2 regions of the Thermoanaerobacter sp. YS13 genome follow, and region 2 is predicted to be linked to the other one. Evidence: a T-box and tRNA genes for the amino acid it is inferred to sense, from the RefSeq annotation. Region 2 holds a T-box; the other holds one or more tRNA genes.
What was found. The T-box of region 2 lies ahead of thrS (threonine--tRNA ligase). A T-box ahead of a tRNA ligase gene usually reads a tRNA of that ligase, here a tRNA-Thr.
Positions count from the first base shown of each region.

Region 1: it has a tRNA-Thr gene. The T-box ahead of thrS (threonine--tRNA ligase) is inferred to sense a tRNA for this amino acid. The anticodon was not compared.

Region 1 covers NZ_JOOI01000002.1:873,156-882,867, reverse strand. The annotation lists partial or broken gene rpoB (DNA-directed RNA polymerase subunit beta) at 1-1,527, opposite strand, end outside; gene rplL (50S ribosomal protein L7/L12) at 1,748-2,125, opposite strand; gene rplJ (50S ribosomal protein L10) at 2,163-2,696, opposite strand; ribosomal protein L10 leader region at 2,710-2,832, opposite strand; gene rplA (50S ribosomal protein L1) at 2,880-3,572, opposite strand; gene rplK (50S ribosomal protein L11) at 3,620-4,042, opposite strand; gene nusG (transcription termination/antitermination protein NusG) at 4,090-4,614, opposite strand; gene secE (preprotein translocase subunit SecE) at 4,647-4,844, opposite strand; gene rpmG (50S ribosomal protein L33) at 4,874-5,023, opposite strand; gene tuf (elongation factor Tu) at 5,209-6,411, opposite strand; tRNA gene THYS13_RS12080 (tRNA-Thr) at 6,552-6,627, opposite strand; gene sigH (RNA polymerase sporulation sigma factor SigH) at 6,689-7,333, opposite strand; gene THYS13_RS12070 (NYN domain-containing protein) at 7,415-7,921, opposite strand; gene rlmB (23S rRNA (guanosine(2251)-2'-O)-methyltransferase RlmB) at 7,921-8,664, opposite strand; gene THYS13_RS12060 (Mini-ribonuclease 3) at 8,674-9,102, opposite strand; gene cysS (cysteine--tRNA ligase) at 9,087-9,712, opposite strand, start outside.
Region 2 covers NZ_JOOI01000001.1:917,107-926,818, reverse strand. The annotation lists gene hslO (Hsp33 family molecular chaperone HslO) at 12-896, shown strand; tRNA gene THYS13_RS04785 (tRNA-Val) at 1,022-1,097, shown strand; tRNA gene THYS13_RS04780 (tRNA-Asp) at 1,099-1,175, shown strand; tRNA gene THYS13_RS04775 (tRNA-Phe) at 1,181-1,256, shown strand; tRNA gene THYS13_RS04770 (tRNA-Gly) at 1,261-1,336, shown strand; tRNA gene THYS13_RS04765 (tRNA-Cys) at 1,341-1,415, shown strand; gene THYS13_RS04760 (thioredoxin family protein) at 1,527-1,862, shown strand; gene THYS13_RS04755 (response regulator) at 1,984-2,916, shown strand; gene THYS13_RS04750 (DUF6873 family GME fold protein) at 2,963-3,697, shown strand; gene ytxC (putative sporulation protein YtxC) at 3,753-4,631, shown strand; gene THYS13_RS04740 (DUF445 domain-containing protein) at 4,714-5,313, shown strand; T-box leader at 5,366-5,557, shown strand; gene thrS (threonine--tRNA ligase) at 5,611-7,515, shown strand; gene THYS13_RS04730 (MFS transporter) at 7,612-8,856, shown strand; gene THYS13_RS04725 (chorismate synthase) at 8,868-9,712, shown strand, end outside.

The DNA.
Region 1 (9,712 bases), on a different contig from region 2:
TAAAGCACTTACTCTTCTCTTATGAGTAAGTTCTGCCAAAGGGTTAGTTTGGTCCATAAATTGAGAAAGCTGGGAGCTTCCGAAAAATTCCCTAATGGCTGCAACAACTGGGCGAATGTTTATAAGGTTTTGAGGAGTAATTTCATTCACATCTTGGATTGTCATTCTCTCTTTGACTACTCTTTCTAATCTCGCAAGTCCAATTCTAAATTGATTTTGCAATAATTCTCCTACAGACCTGAGTCGCCTATTTCCTAAATGATCTATATCATCTATTGAACCTATCCCATGAGTTAAATTTAGTTGGTAGCTTATAGTGGCTATAATGTCATCTTTAGTAATGTTCTTTGGAACAAGTTCATCCATTCTATTTTTTATTTCGTTTCTTACTGCCTCTTCATCAGAGAAATTATCAAGGATTTCTTTTAATATACTTAAATTTACTGCTTCTTTTATATTTAAGTTAGATACATCATAAGGCATTGGATATTTATTTATATCCACCGTATTATTACCTATTACTCTTACTACTTTACCCTCTACTAACACTTCTACTACATTTATGCCGCAATTTTGAATTTCTTCTGCCTTTTCTTTGGAAATTTTCTCTCCTTCTTCTACTAATATCTCTCCTGTAACAGGATTGACAATCTTTTTTGCGCTTTTTAAGTTTACAATTCTCGTTTTTAACGCAAGTTTTTTATTAAATTTATAGCGCCCAACTTTTGCTAAATCATACCTTTTTGCATCAAAAAATAATGCATACAAAAGGCTTTTGGCACTCTCAACAGTAGGTGGCTCTCCCGGTCTCAATCTTTTATAAATTTCTATTAAAGCCTCTTCTTCAGATTTTGTTGTATCCTTATCTAAAGTAGCTTTTAATTTTTCCTCTTCTCCTAAAAGGTCAAGAATTTGAATATCAGTACTATAACCCAACGCCCTTAATAATACAGTAACTGGAACTTTTCTTGTTCTGTCAATTCTAACATATACTATATCATTGGAATCTTCTTCATATTCTAGCCAAGCCCCTCTATTTGGAATTACAGTTGCAGAAATTAATTTTTTCCCAAATTTATCAAATTGTTGTTCATAATAAACTCCTGGAGATCTAACCAATTGGCTTACAATTACACGTTCTGCGCCATTTATAATAAAAGTACCCTTTTCTGTCATTAAAGGAAAATCTCCCATAAATACTTCAGATTCCTTAATTTCCCCTGTTTCCCTATTGGTAAGGCGTACTTTGACTTTCATCGGCACAGCATATGTAGTATCTCTATCTTTACATTCTTCTACTGAATACTTGGGGTTATTTTCTAATCTATAATCCACAAATTCTAACGCCAAATTTCCTGTAAAGCTCTCTATAGGGGAAATTTCTCTAAAGACTTCTCTCAACCCCTCCTCTAAAAACCATTTGTATGACTTCTTTTGAACTTCAATAAGGTCGGGCATTTCTAACACTTCATCGATCTTAGCAAAGCTCATTCTTGTCTTGTTGCCCACTTGTACAGGATTTACCATCCATTTCACCCCTTAAAAAATGTAAATTACCAAAAGTTTCCCACTTTTGGATTTCATGCAAAATAACCCTATTTTACCATTATTATTCACCAACAGGCTCCCTCTTATACATATATTAACAAATAAAAAAGGCCACTATTAATGCAATTTATTATAATAGCACAAGTGAAGATTTATGTCAACAATTCCCCATAAAAAAATAAGGGCAAATTTTTTGCCCTTATTTTATTTCTACTTTTGCACCAACTTCTTCGAATTTTGCTTTAATTTGATTTGCTTCGTCTTTGCTTACTCCTTCTTTAACTGGCTTTGGAGCACTTTCTACTAAATCTTTTGCTTCTTTTAATCCTAAACCTGTTACTTCTCTCACAACCTTGATAACTTTTATCTTGTCACTACCTACTTCTTGTAAAATAACATCAAATTCTGTTTTTTCTTCAGCTGGTGCTGCTGCTGGTGCTCCAGCTGCTGGAGCTGCTGCAACTGCTACAGGAGCTGCCGCAGATACACCAAATTCCTCCTCTAAAGCTTTTACCAACTCAGCCAATTCTAGAACTGTCATATTTTTTATGGCTTCCAAAATCTCCTCTTTGCTCATTCTTTCTACCTCCATTTTAAAATTTTTATTTTTATTTTCAAGCTTCAGCTTGCTTTTTCTCTTTCACTGCATTTAAAGCATAAAGCAGGCTTCTCAAAGTGCCAGACAACACAAAAACGAGGTTGGTAATAGGAGCTTTCATGCTGCCCAAAGCTTTCGCCACAAGTTCTTCCCTTGAGGGAAGCTCCGCCAAAGCCTTAATTTCCTCAACAGTCACTAACTTTCCATTTACAAGGCCTGCCTTTAACTCAATACCCTTGTGATCTTTCATAAATTCCACAAGAACTTTAGCAGGCGCAACAGGGTCATCATATCCAAAAGCTACAGAAGTTGGTCCTTCAAAATACTTGACTAAATCATCCCCATAACCTAGTTCTTTAGCTGCAATAGTCATTAAAGTATTTTTGTAGACTTTGTACTCAGAATTAGCTTCTCTAAATTTGCGTCTTAATATAGTATCATCTTCTACAGTCAAGCCACTAAAGTTTGAAAAAATCACTGTTTGTGCTCGTGACAATTTGTCTTTAAACTCTGCTACGATTTGTTGCTTTTTCTCTTTTGCTGTGCCCACCTTCCCACCTCCTTAAAAAATTTAAAAAGGATCCCGTAGACATGAGGATCCCTTTTGGGAATTTATTTTTAAAAACCTCGGTGGGATTTACGTGCAAAAGCACACCCACTGTCTACGGTCTTTTTATTCAATTTCAACGTCACTTATTATACCTTACATCTTTTTGTCTGTCAACAATTTTTATTAAAAAATCTTTAAAGGATTAACCTTCACACCTGGTCCCATTGTAGAAGATAACACTACACTTTTGATGTATTGTCCTTTTGCGGCTGCTGGTTTAGACTTAATTATAGCATCTATAACCGCTCTAAAGTTTTCTAATAATTTCTCTTTCCCAAAGGATTTTTTCCCTATAGGAACGTGAATTATACCTGCTTTATCCACCCTGTACTCAATCTTACCAGCTTTAATTTCTTTAATAGCTTTTTCTAAATCAAAAGTCACAGTACCTGATTTAGGGTTTGGCATTAATCCTTTTGGACCTAATATTTTACCTAATCTCCCTACCACTCCCATCATATCAGGAGTTGCAACTACAACATCATAATCAAACCAATTTTCATTTTGAATTTTTGCAACTAATTCTTCTGCTCCCACATAATCAGCACCTGCTGCCTCTGCTTCTTTAGCTTTTTCCCCTTTTGCAAAAACTAATACTTTCACACTTTTTCCTGTTCCGTGAGGAAGCACTACTGTACCTCTTACCTGTTGGTCAGCATGTCTTGGGTCAACACCTAGTCTTACAGCTAAATCAATAGTTTCATCAAAATTTGCTTTTGCAGTTTTCAAAACAATATCTATTGCCTCATCACTGGAATACTGCTGTGTTTTGTCATATAACTTTAAGCTCTCTAAATATTTTTTCCCTCGCTTCACTTTTCTAACCTCCTTGTGGTAGTGTCGGACTTTCCTCCCACTTATTTTTATACAATCTCTATACCCATGCTTCTTGCAGTACCTGCTATCATCCGCATAGCAGCCTCTATATCAGAAGCATTTAAGTCTCTCATCTTGATTTCAGCAATTTCTCTAAGCTGCTCCCTTGTGATTTTCCCTACTTTTTGTTTGTTAGGTTGCGAAGAACCAGACTCTATTCCAGCTGCTTTTTTGATTAGCACAGCTGCTGGTGGAGTTTTAGTTATAAAACTAAATGACCTGTCTGCATATATTGTAATAACAACAGGAATTATTAGCCCTGCGTCTTTGGCTGTCCTTTCATTGAATTCTTTGCAAAAAGCCATTATATTAACACCGTGAGGTCCTAATGCAGTACCTACTGGTGGCGCAGGAGTAGCTTTCCCCGCTGGCAATTGTATTTTTACAACTGCTGCCACTTTCTTTGCCATGACTACACCTCCTTACAAAATTAAAATAGCTTATAAGTTTCTACTTTTTATATTTTTTGAAGCTGTACAAGGTCAAATTCAACCGGTGTCTCTCTCCCAAACATAGAAATTAAAACTTTCGCCTTTTGTCTTTCTGGATAAATTTCTTGAACTACTCCAATAAAATTCTCAAAAGGTCCTGAAATAACCCTGACAGTATCTTTTACATTAAGGTCAACTGCAGTTGGAATCTCTTTTATACCTAAAGCCCTAACTTCTGCTTCACTCAATGGTACAGGTTTAGACCCAGGACCTACAAATCCTGTAACACCCCTGGTATTTCGCACAACGTACCAAGTATCATCCGTCATAACCATTTTCACCAAAACATAACCCGGAAAAATCTTTCTCTCAACAGTTTTCTTTTTACCATCTTTAATCTCAACAACTTTTTCCGTAGGTACAATGATTTGGTGAATTAAATGCTGTAAATTCCTATTTTCTACAATCTTTTCTAAATTAGCTTTGACTTTGTTTTCATATCCAGAATAGGTATGAACCACATACCACTTTGCATTTTCTTTTTCTGGCATAGTTAATCTCTGGGGACTCGCCCCAACCTCCTTTAAACTTTAATAATAAGCTTTAAGAGATAACTAAAAACTGAGTCAATCAAAAAAATGAATACTGTCACAAGAGCCACTACTATTAATACAATTTCAGTATAAGTTATCATAGTTTCTCTGCTTGGCCATGTCACCTTTTTCATTTCTGCCCTTACATCTTTAAAAAACTTGACAATTTTTCTTCCTTCACCGGCCATTTCCTCACATCCTCTTGAAGTTTTAAAAACTACTTAGTCTCTCTATGCAAGGTATGCTTTTTGCAGAATTTGCAATATTTCATTAGCTCTAACCTATCAGGGTCATTCTTCTTATTTTTTGTCGTATGGTAGTTTCTATTCTTACACTCAGTACATGCCAACGTAATTTTTACTCTCAACTATTACACCTCCCGGTGATTCGACTGCTTAGTCAAATTTATCATAAATATAACTTCTTGTCAATCACCAAAAACAAAAAGTCTGTGTCAACGATTTATGGGTGGCTCATTGATTGACATTTTCCACAGTCTACTAAAGCCATTGATTTAACTCAAAAGAAGCCAGGTTTGAACCCGGCTTCTTTTTATTCTATGATAGCTGACACGACGCCAGCACCTACTGTACGGCCGCCTTCTCTTATAGCAAACTTCAAACCTTCTTCCATCGCTATCGGTGTTATTAACTCTACTTTTATCGTTACATGGTCCCCTGGCATCACCATCTCTACTCCATCCGGTAAGTTTATTACCCCTGTCACGTCTGTCGTCCTAAAGTAAAATTGTGGCCTGTATCCATTGAAAAATGGTGTGTGCCTTCCTCCCTCTTCTTTCGTCAATACGTAAACTTGCGCCTCAAATTTCGTGTGCGGCTTTATCGTCCCTGGCTTCGCTAATACTTGCCCTCTCTCTACTTCGTCCCTCTGTACTCCTCTTAATAATACCCCTATGTTGTCACCTGCTTGCGCTTCATCCATCGTCTTCCTAAACATCTCTACCCCTGTTACTACTGTCTTCCTCGATTCTGTCGTCAATCCTATTATCTCTACTTCGTCTCCTACCTTTACCTTCCCTCTCTCTACTCTCCCTGTCGCAACAGTTCCCCTTCCTGTTATCGTAAATACGTCCTCTACTGGCATCAAAAATGGCTTGTCTATGTCTCTCTCCGGTGTCGGTATATATTCGTCTACTACATCCATTAACTCCCATATCTTCCCGCACCATTCGCACTCTCTCTTGCCACATCCGCATTCCAATGCCTTTAATGCCGACCCTACTACTATCGGTGTGTCATCCCCTGGAAATTCATATTCGTTTAGTAATTCCCTTACTTCCATCTCTACTAATTCTATTAATTCTGGATCGTCTACCATGTCTGCTTTGTTTAAAAATACTACTATATATGGCACTCCTACCTGCCTCGCTAATAATATGTGCTCCCTCGTCTGGGGCATCGGACCATCTGCTGCTGATACTACCAATATCGCCCCGTCCATCTGCGCTGCCCCTGTTATCATGTTCTTTACATAGTCTGCGTGACCTGGACAGTCTACATGTGCATAGTGCCTCTTCTCTGTCTCATATTCTACGTGAGTCGTGTTTATCGTTATTCCCCTTGCTTTCTCCTCTGGTGCCTTGTCTATCTCATCATATCCCTTAGCTTCTGCCATCCCTGCCTTCGATAATACCATCGTTATCGCTGCTGTTAATGTCGTCTTACCATGGTCTACGTGACCTATCGTCCCTACGTTTACGTGGGGCTTCTTCCTCTCAAATTTTTGCTTCGCCATCCTCTTTTCCTCCTTTACACAATAAACTTATCCTGGTGTTTCTTAAAATTATGTCACAAAAATGACACTTTATACATCTTTATTCGTGTGCTTTAAAAAATTCCAAACCTTGTATAATAAAAAAACTTCAATAACAAAATTGGAGCCCGCGACCGGGATCGAACCGGTGACCTCCGCCTTACCAAGGCGACGCTCTGCCTACTGAGCTACGTGGGCAAAAGGGAATATCACGACTCCGATTTTTGATTTTACTATAAAGTTTTCTAAATGTCAATAGTTAGCTGTTCCTCATTTCAAGATATCTTTCTAATTTTCTTTTTACCCGTTGTAGAGCATTATCTATGGATTTAACATGCCTATTTAAATCTTCAGCAATTTCTTGATAAGACTTACCATCTAAATATGATACCAAGACCTCCCACTCTAAGCCGCTCAACAATTCTCCCATCTTGCTCTCAATGTTAACGTATTCCTCTTTGCTTATTATTAACTCTTCAGGGTCAGCAATGCACTGGGTAGAAACAACGTCCATCAGAGTCCTATCAGATTCTTCATCAAAGATGGGCTTATTGAGGGAAACATAAGAATTAAGGGGTATGTGCTTCTGCCTTGTTGCAGTTTTAATAGCAGTAATAATTTGACGAGTCACACATAATTCCGCAAAAGCCTTGAAAGAAGTGAGCTTGTCACTTTTATAATCCCGAATTGCTTTATAAAGGCCTATCATCCCTTCTTGAATAATATCTTCCTTATCCGCACCTACTAAAAAATAAGCACGAGCTTTTGCTTTTACAAAGCTTTTATACCTTTCAATAAGGTACTCTAAAGCAATTTCATCGCCTTTTTGAGCTCTAAAAACTACCTCCTCTTCTTCCATTTGATCATAGAGTTGATAGTAATCCTGCTGCGCCCCAGATTTCACCAATACCGCCCCCATTTATTATTCCGGCAACTTTATACGTTATAATTATACATTATATTGGTAAAGGTAGTCAAGCTAATTTTAACTGTTTTCTGCCATTTTACGCAGCTTTTTTACTATTTCATTATCAAGTCGTTCTTCCAAATTATCCTTATAAATTGTATTCACATAGCTTTTTTTATGACTTTCAATGTATTTATTCATCTCTTCGTAAAGCTCTCTTGCAGACATTCTTATTGCACCATGAGCTAAAACCACCTGTTGCACAGTCCAATCAGAACTTACCACAATTACTTGCTCCTTTTTCGCTAATTCCACCACTTTTAATTCTATAAAGTGATCTGCCGATTCGCCTTCTCTTGTGTAAACGACCTCAATACCACTAATTTCTTCATGTTTTTCTAAACTTCCTTTTACATACATTGCATCAAAAACTAATATTATATTTATACCTGAATATCCTTTAAAATCAGCCAACATATCTATTAACTTGTCCCGCGCATCTTGCAAATTTTTTTGTGCTTCTTCTTTTAGTATTTGCCAATTATTTATTACATTATAACCATCCACCAACATGTACAAGGACATCACGCCTTATCTTTTCTTTTTAAAAGTACTTGATAAATTAAAATGGAGGCTGCTACAGAAGCATTTAAAGAGTTTATCTTACCTTTCATAGGGATCTTTACTATAAAATCACAATTTTGTAAAACTAATTTAGAAACCCCTTTCCCTTCATTCCCAATAACGAAAGCAACAGGAAAATCATAATTCAGCTCTTCAAAACTTTTTTCCGCGTTTACATCCGTTCCAACTATCCATACGCCTCTTTCTTTTAAATCTCGTATTGTATTGTTAATATTTGATACTTTTGCTATCCTCATATATTCTACTGCTCCAGCAGAAGTTTTTACAACAGTAGCATTTACCCCTACAGCCCGCCTTTTTGGAATTATTATCCCGTGGACCCCAAAAGCCTCTGCGCTTCTTATAATCGCACCCAAATTGTGAGGGTCAGTTATCTCATCTAATATCAGCAAAAAAGGTTTTTCTTTCTTTTGTTCAGCATATTCCAAAAGGTTCTCTACTTCAAAGTATTGATATACAGCAGACAAAGCTACGACTCCTTGGTGATTTCGACCACCGGCCAGTTTACTTAAAGTGTCATTATCAGTAGTAGAAACTACAATGCCTGCTTCTTTTGCAAAATTTATTATCTTTGAAATATTTCCTCCTGCTGTTTTAGAAACGTATATTTTTTCGATTTCCTTCCCACTTTTTATGGCTTCGATTACTGGATTTCTACCAAAAATTACATCCTGCTCTTTCATAATCATCACCTATTCTTCAATAACTTGTACAGAAAGCTCAAGAATGTTTTTTAATCTTTTATATTCTCCTGCAAGATAAAGATAACCTAGCAATGCTTCAAATCCCGTAGCATACCTATAAGCCTGTACTTCTACTCCTTTAGGTGTAGTATTAGACTTCATATTCCTTCCTCTTCTAACTATATCTTTTTCCTCTTCTGAGAGAAGATCATAAATTCTTTTTATAGATTCTGCCTGAGCTTTGGCTTTTACGTACTTAATTGTCTCTTTGTGCAAAAAATTAACAGACTGATTTTTTTGAGCCACAATTTTGGTGCGAATGTATAAACTATACACAGCATCTCCAATAAAAGCTAAAACAAGGGGGGATAAACTCAACACCCCCTCCTTCGTAAGTAACTTTGGACTTTCCAAAAACCCCATCACACTCTTTTCCATCTTACTCCCTCTGGTGTGTCTTCCAAAATTATTCCTTTTTCTCTCAGCCTATCTCTTATTTCATCAGCTAACTTCCAATTCTTTTCTTTTCTTGCTTTTTGCCTTTCTTCTATTAAAGCTAGTATTTCTTCATCATTGAGCTCAGTCTCTACGCCTCTGTAAGAAAGTCCCAAAACTTCTGAGAGTTTTAAAAACATATCTAAAATATATTCTACCAATTTCTTCGAAGAATTTCCACTGAGATTTGTATTAGCAGTTTTTGCTATTTCAAACAAAATTGATATGGCATCCGCAGTGTTAAAATCGTCATCCATTGCCTCTTCAAATTCCTTTTTATATTCTTCAAACTTTTCCTTTATTCTCTTTTCTTCTTCGTTTAATTCCTTCTCTTTGCACGCAGTAAACAAATGTTTTAAATTGGCCATCGCATTTAACAATCTTTCATAAGCGGACTTAGCCTGCTCCATTAAATCTAAACTAAAATTAATTGGACTTCTGTAGTGAGCCATGAGCATAAAAAGTCTTAAAATTTCAGGATTGTATTTTTTTGTTATTTCTCTTACTGTAAAGAAATTCCCTTTAGATTTTGACATCTTTTCATTGTTTATAT
Region 2 (9,712 bases):
AGGTATTTACTATGAGTGATTACATTGTAAGAGCTACAGCTTACAATAATAAAATATTAGCTATTACAGCCTTTTCAACACAAACTGTGCAGAAAGCTAAAGAAATTCACGATCTCACACCTACCACTTGTGCAGCTTTAGGGAGAACTTTGACAGCTGTTGCTATGATGCGAGTTATGATGAAGGGAGAAAAAGATAAGGTTACCTTAGTTATAAAAGGTGATGGACCGATAGGAAATATTATTGCAGTGTCAAATTATCCGGGAATTGTCAAAGGGTATGTAGGAAATCCTAAAGTGGACTTACCACTGTCTGAAAAAGGAAAATTAGATGTAGGCAAAGCTGTTGGTAAAAATGGATATGTGACTGTTATAAAAGATATAGGTTTAAAGGAACCTTACATTGGAACTGTAGAGCTTCAAACTGGGAAAATTGGGGAAGATATAGCCTATTATTTTTATGCCTCTGAGCAGGTACCTTCTGCTGTTGGGGTAGGAGTGTTAGTTGGAAAAGAAGGAAATGTTTTAGCTTCTGGAGGCTTTATTATAGAATTATTGCCTAATATTGAAGAAAAAATTGTAGCAAAGTTAGAGGAAGCACTCAGGAATATTTCTTCAGTTACAGAATTATTAAGAAATGGATATCTGCCAGAAGATATATTGAACCACATATTAGGGGGGATGGGACTTAATATTTTAGAAAGAGTAGATTTAAGATATGAATGTGATTGTTCACAAGAAAGATTTGAAACTGCTATAATTGCTCTTGGAAAAGAGGAGATAGAAAAACTTATTTCAGAAGGACAATCTGTTGAAGCTGTATGCCATTTTTGTGGTAAAAAGTATTTGATAGAGGAAAGTAGGCTTAAAGAATTGCTGAGAATTGCAGAGGAATAAAGCAAATTTAAGAGAATCATCGATATTTTTTATTTTTAATTAGACATAAAGGCGAAAAAATCCTCAAAATAGTGTTGACTAATAGCAGTTTTTTATGTATACTATTACTTGCACGGCAGTAGAATGGTCGTATAGCTCAGCTGGGAGAGCACCTGCCTTACAAGCAGGGGGTCATAGGTTCGAGTCCTATTGCGACCACCACGGCCCAATAGCTCAGTTGGTTAGAGCGCCAGCCTGTCACGCTGGAGGTCGAGGGTTCAAGTCCCTTTTGGGTCGCCAGTTATGCCTCGATAGCTCAGTTGGTAGAGCAAGGGACTGAAAATCCCTGTGTCAGTGGTTCGATTCCACTTCGAGGCACCATTATGCGGACATAGCTCAGCTGGTAGAGCATCACCTTGCCAAGGTGAGGGTCGCGAGTTCGAGTCTCGTTGTCCGCTCCAATATGGCGACATAGCCAAGTGGTAAGGCAGAGGTCTGCAAAACCTTTATTCCCCGGTTCGAATCCGGGTGTCGCCTCCATAAAAATATGAAACTTTAGTGAATAAGGTTATGAAAAAGCCCTAGATGGGGCTTATATTTTTTAATTTTTAAAATTTAATTGTTTATAGTCTTTTGGATAGGAGGGAAATTATGGAAAAAATTATCGACATAGAAAATATAGAACAAATTATAAAGGAAAATGATATGGTATTTCTTTATTTTTCTACACAAGATTGCGGAATATGTACTTCATTGCTTCCTAAACTTGAAGGAATGCTAGTAAACTATCCAAAAATAAAAAGTTTTCACATTCCTATTGACGAGATTCCGCTGGTTTCTGGTAAGTTTTCTGTTTTTACTGTTCCTACTGTAATAGTTTATGTGGATGGAAAAGAGGCAATAAGAGAGGCTCGTTTTATAAGTATGGACACATTGGAAGAAAAAATTTCAAAATATTACTTTATTTTCTTTGAAGAAACTGCATAAAATTTTATGTAAAATTTTTTCATTTTTAATTTAAATTTAATTTGCTAAAGTAGTAGTTTTTTTGCCAAAATTTTTATATAATATTATGGGGTTGTTAAATGTTTTTTGTGGAGGAAGCATTGTGAAGGGGAGAAACATTCTTATTGTCGATGATAACAAACTTACAAGGGAAATTTTGAAAGATATTTTAGAAAATGCTGGGTATGGGGTGCTAGAGGCTAAAGATGGAGAAGAGGCTTTACAAATATACAGGAATAAACTACCTGATATGGTAATATTAGATATAATTATGCCAGGCATGAATGGCTTTGACCTTTTAAGAATTTTGAGGAAAGAAGAAGAAAATTTGATGCTTCCTATAATACTTTTGACTTCACAGGACAATTTTGAAGAAAAAATTAAAGGGTTGGAATTGGGTGCAGATGATTATTTAGTGAAACCTTTTAATGACAAAGAACTTCTGTTTAAAGTCAATAATTTGTTTCAGCGGATAGAACACAACAGAATGGCCAACCCTCTTACTGGTCTTAGAGGAAATATTGACATTAAAGAAGAAATAAAAAGGCGAATTAAAGAAAACAAGCCTTATGCCATTTTGTATATTGATTTGGACAATTTTAAGTCTTATAATGATTACTATGGTTTTCTAAGAGGAGATAATGTAATAAAACTTACAGCCAAAATTTTATCAGATGCTGTAAATCTGATTGGAAATGAAAGAGATTTTTTGGGACACATAGGTGGAGATGATTTTGTGATAATTACTACTCCTGATAAAGCTGAAGAGATGTGTAACTATATAATTTCTCGCTTTGATGAGGAAATAAAGTATTTATATGACGATGAAGATAGAAAACGGGGTTACATAGAGACAATTGGTAGGACTGGCGAAAAGATGATGTTTCCACTGGTATCAATTTCTATTGCTATTGTCACAAATGAATTTAGAGATTTTAAAAATGATTTGGAAATAAGTGCAGTAGCTGCTGAATTGAAAAAGAAATTAAAGACAATGGATGGAAGTTGTTATTTAAAAGATAGAAGAAAAGGTTAAGGGCATACAACAGTATGCCCTATCTTTGTATAAAAGAGGTGAAAAAATGTTTAATCCTTTTGTTCCCCATGGCAATTTTAAATGGATTGTAATTGATGGAAGAGAGAGGAAAATTGGAGATAGTTTGTCTAAGTTAGGGATAAAAGTCTTATATACTGAAAAATGTCCAGATTTATATGATGCTATTTCTTTTCATCCCGATATACTTTTACATCCGTTGGGAGATGGAGAAGTCATTGTAGCTCCCAATGTGACACTAGAGTTTATACACAAATTGAAATTAATAGGTTTAAAAGTAAAAATAGGGCAAACTTTTTTGAAACGTAACTATCCTTATGATATCGCATATAATGTAGCAAGATTGGGAAACACAGCTTTTCACAATTTGAAGTACACAGATCCTGTTTTAAGAGAGTCCTTAGAAAGAAAAGGTGTCAAGTTTTTAAATGTAAAGCAAGGTTATACAAAATGTAATATGGCAATCATAGATGACAATAGTTTTATAACTTCAGACAAAGGAATATTTGAGGTGGCAGTTAAGAATGGTTTTGAAGCGCTTTTGATAGAACCCGGAGGCGTTTTTTTAAAAGGTTTTGAATACGGATTTATTGGCGGTGCAATGGGACTTATAGGAGATAAAAAATTAGCAGTAACTGGTGTATTCAATTCACATAAAAATTATGAAAAAATTATTGAATTTTTAAATAAAAAAGGAATTGAAATTATTTATCTTACTTTTAAACAAATAAAAGACATTGGTTCCATCATTCCACTGATTTAAAACAGATAAAAATGATAAAAAGACACATATACTATTAACGAAAGGAGTGAGAAAATTGCAACTATTTTCCATAGGTATTTCAAAGGATTTAAAACTAGATGGAGAAAATTTAAAACATGGCTTAAAAAATTTAGCTGAAAATGGTATAAAGATTGCGATAAATTCTAATGTGTGTGGCTCAGTTACCTATTATAGCTTAAAAGTGGAGGATAAACAAGACTTTAATAATGTTGCGAGAATAAGAAATTATATAGCGGAAGCTATTTCAGATATAATTGTTAACCAAATTGACAAACGGATAATAAGAAAATTAATCAATAAATATTACCATTATTTTTCAGAAGATGAAAAGGAGGAAATAGAAAAAATCGCTTACAATATTTTAGAAGATGATGTGAATAAAGAGACATTTAAATTAGCAAAAAAAGAGCAAATTTTTGTATTGGTAAGAGATTTTTTAAAAGAGAGTGATTATATAGACTTAGAAGGGTTTGTGAACTTTAGACTGAGGGATTTTATTAGTGAACTTAGCGAAGTAACAGATAAGGCTGTTGATGAATTTTTAATGAAAAAAGAGTACAATGAGTTTATAGGTTTGCTTAAATACTTCGTCGAATTACAGGATTCAAAAGTTGAAATATTGAATATCATTGTCGACAAAAATGGCAAATTTAAACTTTATGATGAAAATGACAAACCAATATCTAATGATTTTATTAATGAAATAGTTGCTGAATTAAAAGATGGTGTTATAAGTGATGAAGATGCTTTGATAAGCACGCTTATAACCATTGCTCCTAAAAAAATATTTTTTCATTCTATTAACAATATGAGAGATAATGAAATTCTAGAGACGGTTAAAAAAGTTTTTAATGACAAAGTAGAAATTTGCTATGGCTGTGAATTATGTTCAAAGATTAAATGTGAAAAATAGCCCAGCTTAAGGCTGGGTTTTAAAATTCGTCAAAATCTGATATTATTATATTTGTGATTTTTTAAGATTTAGAGGTGGTGGAATGCAATTTTTAACAAGGATGCTATTTTTAGCTTTTGTAGGAGCAGCTATTGGATGGTTTACGAATTTTGTGGCAGTGAAAATGCTGTTTAAACCTTTAAAACCAATAAAAATTTTAGGAATCGAGGTACAAGGTCTTATTCCTAAAAGAAAGTATGAAATTGCTAAATCAGTGGGAGAAATTGTAGAGAAAGAACTACTATCTTTTAATGATTTATGGGATAAGCTTTTAACAGAAGAAAATCGCAAGTTTCTATTATCGAATTTGGACTTAAAAGTTAAAGAAGTTACAGAAAATAAGCTTCCTTCTTTTCTTCCCAAGGCTATAAAAGAGATGATATCAAACTACATTGGTGATATTATAAATAGAGAAGTAGAAGTATTTTTGAATTTTCCTCCTAATGAAGTGGTGGAGATTATTTCAAAAAAACTTAAAATATCAGAAATTGTAGAGGAAAAGATAAAAAGCTTCAAATTAGAAAAATTGGAGGATGTGGTGATAAAAATTGCTCATAGTGAACTTTATATGATAGAGATTATGGGGGGAGTTTTAGGGTTTTTCATAGGAGTATTGCAAGCAATTGTGATACAATTTTTATAAGTTATTATTGACAAATGTCCGAGAGGAAGATATAATGATTAAAAAATTAAATATTAAAGCAATGAGGGGGAAAGTAGATATTTAAAGAACATCACAGAGATTGAATGACATAGGCTGAGATCATTCAAATGTTCTGAATATCGAAGACCACCCCGGAGCTGCGGATGATGAATCCGAACGGTTATTCCGATATAATACCAGAGTATAAAAAAGAGTGGAACCGCAGATAACCTCTGCCTCTTTACGGGGTAAGAGGTTTTTTATTTAAATAAAAAATTTTACAAAGGAGGTAATTGAATGATTATAATATTAAAGGATGGCACACAAAATGAATTTGAAAAGGGTATGACAGTTTATGAAATAGCTAAAAGTATAAGTAAAAGATTAGCAAAAGAAGCTGTTGGGGGAAAGTTTAATGGTAAAGTAGTAGAACTCAATACAAAAATTGAGGAGGACGGAAAATTAGAAATTTTGACTTTTGATGATGAAGAAGGAAAAAGGATTTATTGGCACACTTCTTCCCATATTTTAGCACAGGCTGTAAAAAGGCTTTTTAAAGATGTGAAATTGGCAATTGGTCCGGCTATAGACAATGGCTTTTACTATGACTTCGACACAGATAGGCCTTTTACTACAGAAGACTTTGAAGCTATAGAGCAGGAAATGAATAAAATTATAAAAGAAGATTATAAGTTGGAAAGGTTTGTCCTTTCAAAAGATGAAGCAATAAAATTAATGGAGGAAAAAGGTGAACCTTATAAAGTGGAGCTAATTGAAGAAATACCAGAAGGGGAGGAAATTTCTTTTTACAAGCAAGGAGAATTTACTGACCTTTGCGCAGGACCTCACCTTATGTCAACAGGCATGGTAAAAACTATTAAATTGTTGTCAGTTGCTGGAGCCTACTGGAAAGGCGACGAAAAAAATAAAATGCTTCAAAGAATATATGGAATAAGCTTTCCTAAAAAAAGCATGTTAGATGAATATTTACATATGTTAGAGGAAGCTAAAAAGAGAGACCATAGAAAATTAGGGAAAGAGTTAGATTTGTTTAGTATCCACCCTGAAGGACCAGGTTTTCCATTTTTCCATCCTAAGGGAATGATTATAAGAAACATTTTAGAAGATTTTTGGCGAAAAGAACATATAAAGCACGGTTATCAGGAAATAAAAACTCCTATAATTTTGAATGAAGAGTTATGGCGTAGGTCAGGACACTGGGACCACTATAAAGAGAATATGTATTTTACTGAAATAGATGGAGAGACTTATGCAATAAAGCCTATGAATTGCCCTGGAGCAATGCTTGTTTACAAGTCTACAATGCACAGTTACAGGGATTTGCCCTTAAGACTTTGTGAATTGGGTTTAGTGCATAGGCATGAACTCTCAGGAGTTTTGCATGGGCTTATGAGAGTAAGAAGTTTTACTCAGGATGATGCTCACTTGTTTATGACTCCTGAGCAGGTGGAAGATGAAATTTTAGGGGTTATAAATTTAGTGGATTATTTCTATAAAATTTTTGGTTTTGAGTATTTTGTGGAATTGTCTACACGTCCTGAAAATTCTATGGGGTCTGATGAAGACTGGGAATTGGCTACAAATGCTTTGGTTTCTGCTTTAAACCGCGTAAATTTACCATATAAAGTTAATGAGGGAGATGGTGCGTTTTACGGACCCAAAATAGATTTTCATTTAAAAGACAGCATAGGTCGTACGTGGCAATGCGGGACTATCCAATTAGATTTCCAGATGCCTGAAAGGTTTGAACTGGAGTATATAGGCTCAGATGGAGAAAAACACAGACCTATAATGTTGCACAGGGTAATTTACGGAAGTATAGAAAGATTTATTGGAATTCTTACTGAACATTTTGCAGGGGCTTTTCCAACTTGGCTGGCGCCAGTACAAGTTAAAGTTTTGCCTATATCCGATAAACACTATGCTTATGCCCAAAATGTATACGGTCGTCTGTTGGAAAATGACATAAGAGCTGAATTAGACGACAGAAATGAAAAAATAGGGTACAAAATACGAGAGGCACAACTTCAAAAGATTCCTTATATGCTGATTGTAGGGGATAAAGAAGTAGAACAAGGAACAGTATCTTTAAGGTCAAGAAAAGAAGGGGATCTAGGCGCCATTTCCTTAAATGAGTTTATAGAAAAAATTCTTAAAGAAATTGCCACCAAAGCTTTATAAAATCAAAATGCTCCTTTAAAGGGGCATTTTGATTTATTGAAAGAATTTAAAAAACGTGGTAATCTAAAATTAAAATATTAATTTTGAGGGAGAGGTATGAAAAAGAAGCTAGAAGTTTACAAGCATTTGAGATATAACATAAAAATGAATATGATAAATGGACTTGCATGGGCTATAGGCTTTAATATGGTTAACCCTTTTATTGGAATATATGCCATAAAATTGAGAGCTGATGACTTTCAGGTATCTCTTTTAAACTCTCTTCCTGCTCTTATGGTGGTAATTGGAGTAATTCCTGTAACTTATTTGATTAATAGCTTAAAGGATGTTCATAAATTTGCTTATACAGTACTGTATATTGCACGAACTTTTTATTTTTTGCTTGCGCTTGCCCCGTTTTTTAATAAAGAGCTCCAACCGTGGGTGGTAGTCGTGTTGGTGGGAGTAATGAATTTACCTTCTATGGCAGTTGGCATGTGCTGGCAGTCCTTTATGAGTGAATTAATTCCCCCAGAATATAGAAGTAAAGTTTTCGCTGACAGAAATTTTTGGACGACAATTGTGGCAACAATTACAGTTTTGATAACAGGATGGTTGCTTGATAAAATAGTTTTCCCTATTAATTATCAAGTAATATTTACTGTTGCATTTATTTTTGGATTAATAGAATCTTATTATTTTTCAAGGTTTCATGTGGTGAAGAGGGATTTGGATGAAGCCAAGTCCGGAAGTTTTTATGAAGCTTTTAAAAACATGTTTGAGTCTAAAAAGTTTATATATTTTAATGTAACTTCTTTTATATATTATTTTGCATGGATGATGGCTTGGCCTATTTTTACCATATATAAGGTGAATTTTTTGCATGCCAACAATGCATGGATGAGTATATTTACTATTGTTTCCTCTATTGGGTCTATTTTAGCTTTTTATAAATGGGCTGACCTGTCCAACAAAAAGGGAAACGGATTTGCTGTTGCATTAAGTGCATTGCTTCTAGGATTTATTCCCCTCATGTGGGCTACAGCTAAAAACCTTTATGTTGGCGCTATTTTTGACTTTTTAGGGGGTATAGCTGTAGGAGGTTATAACATGTTGCTCTTAAATTGGCTGTTAGAGCTTTTACCTCCTACTTCAGAAAAAATGAGTTACATAGCTGTGTTTACACTAATCACTCAAATTTCCGCTTTTATTGCTCCTATGTTTGGAATGTGGCTTTATACACAAATGGGTTATGTAGCTTTTATGATTTTAACAGGTATTACAAGAATAGTAGTGAGTATTTTGTACTTTTTAGTCGCTAATTATGAAGATGGGATTAAAGAAATGGAAGTAAAGCAGTGAGGAGGGGAAATATGAGATATATTACTGCAGGGGAATCCCATGGAGAAGCTTTAGTTGCTATTATTGAAGGCCTTCCATCAAATCTCTTTATTGACGTAGAATTTATAAATAATGAGCTTCAAAGAAGACAGGGGGGTTATGGGAGAGGGGGAAGAATGGCTATTGAAAAAGATGAAGTACACATCGTAAGTGGAGTAAGACATGGCAAGACTATCGGAGCACCTCTTACATTGGAAATTATAAATAGAGATTATACAAATTGGAAAGATAAAGAAATTCCGCCTATAACAAGACCCAGACCGGGTCATGCAGACCTTGCAGGAGCTATTAAATACGATCAAAGAGATATTAGAAATATTTTAGAGCGTTCTAGTGCCCGTGAGACCGCGGCAAGAGTGGCTATAGGGAGTGTGGCAAAATTGCTTTTAAAAGAACTAAATATTTCAATAAAAAGCAAAGTATTAGAAATAGGTGGTGTAAAAACAGAGGAAGAGTGGATCAAAGTAATTGAAGAGGCAAAGGCTAAAGGCGATACTTTAGGAGGTATAATAGAAATAGTAATTGAAGGGGTGCCTATAGGATTAGGCAGCCATACTCAATGGGACAGGAAATTAGATGCTCTGCTTTCTTATCATATAATGAGCGTTCAAGCAATTAAGGGAGTAGAATTTGGTTTGGGCTTTGAGGCAGCCAAAAGCCCCGGTTCCTTAGTCCATGATGAAATTTATTATGACAAAGAAAAAGGATTTTATAGGAAGACCAACAATGCAGGAGGAATTGAAGGTGGAATTTCAAATGGAAGCCCTATAGTTATAAAAGCTGCCATGAAACCAATTCCTACTCTTTTAAAACCCCT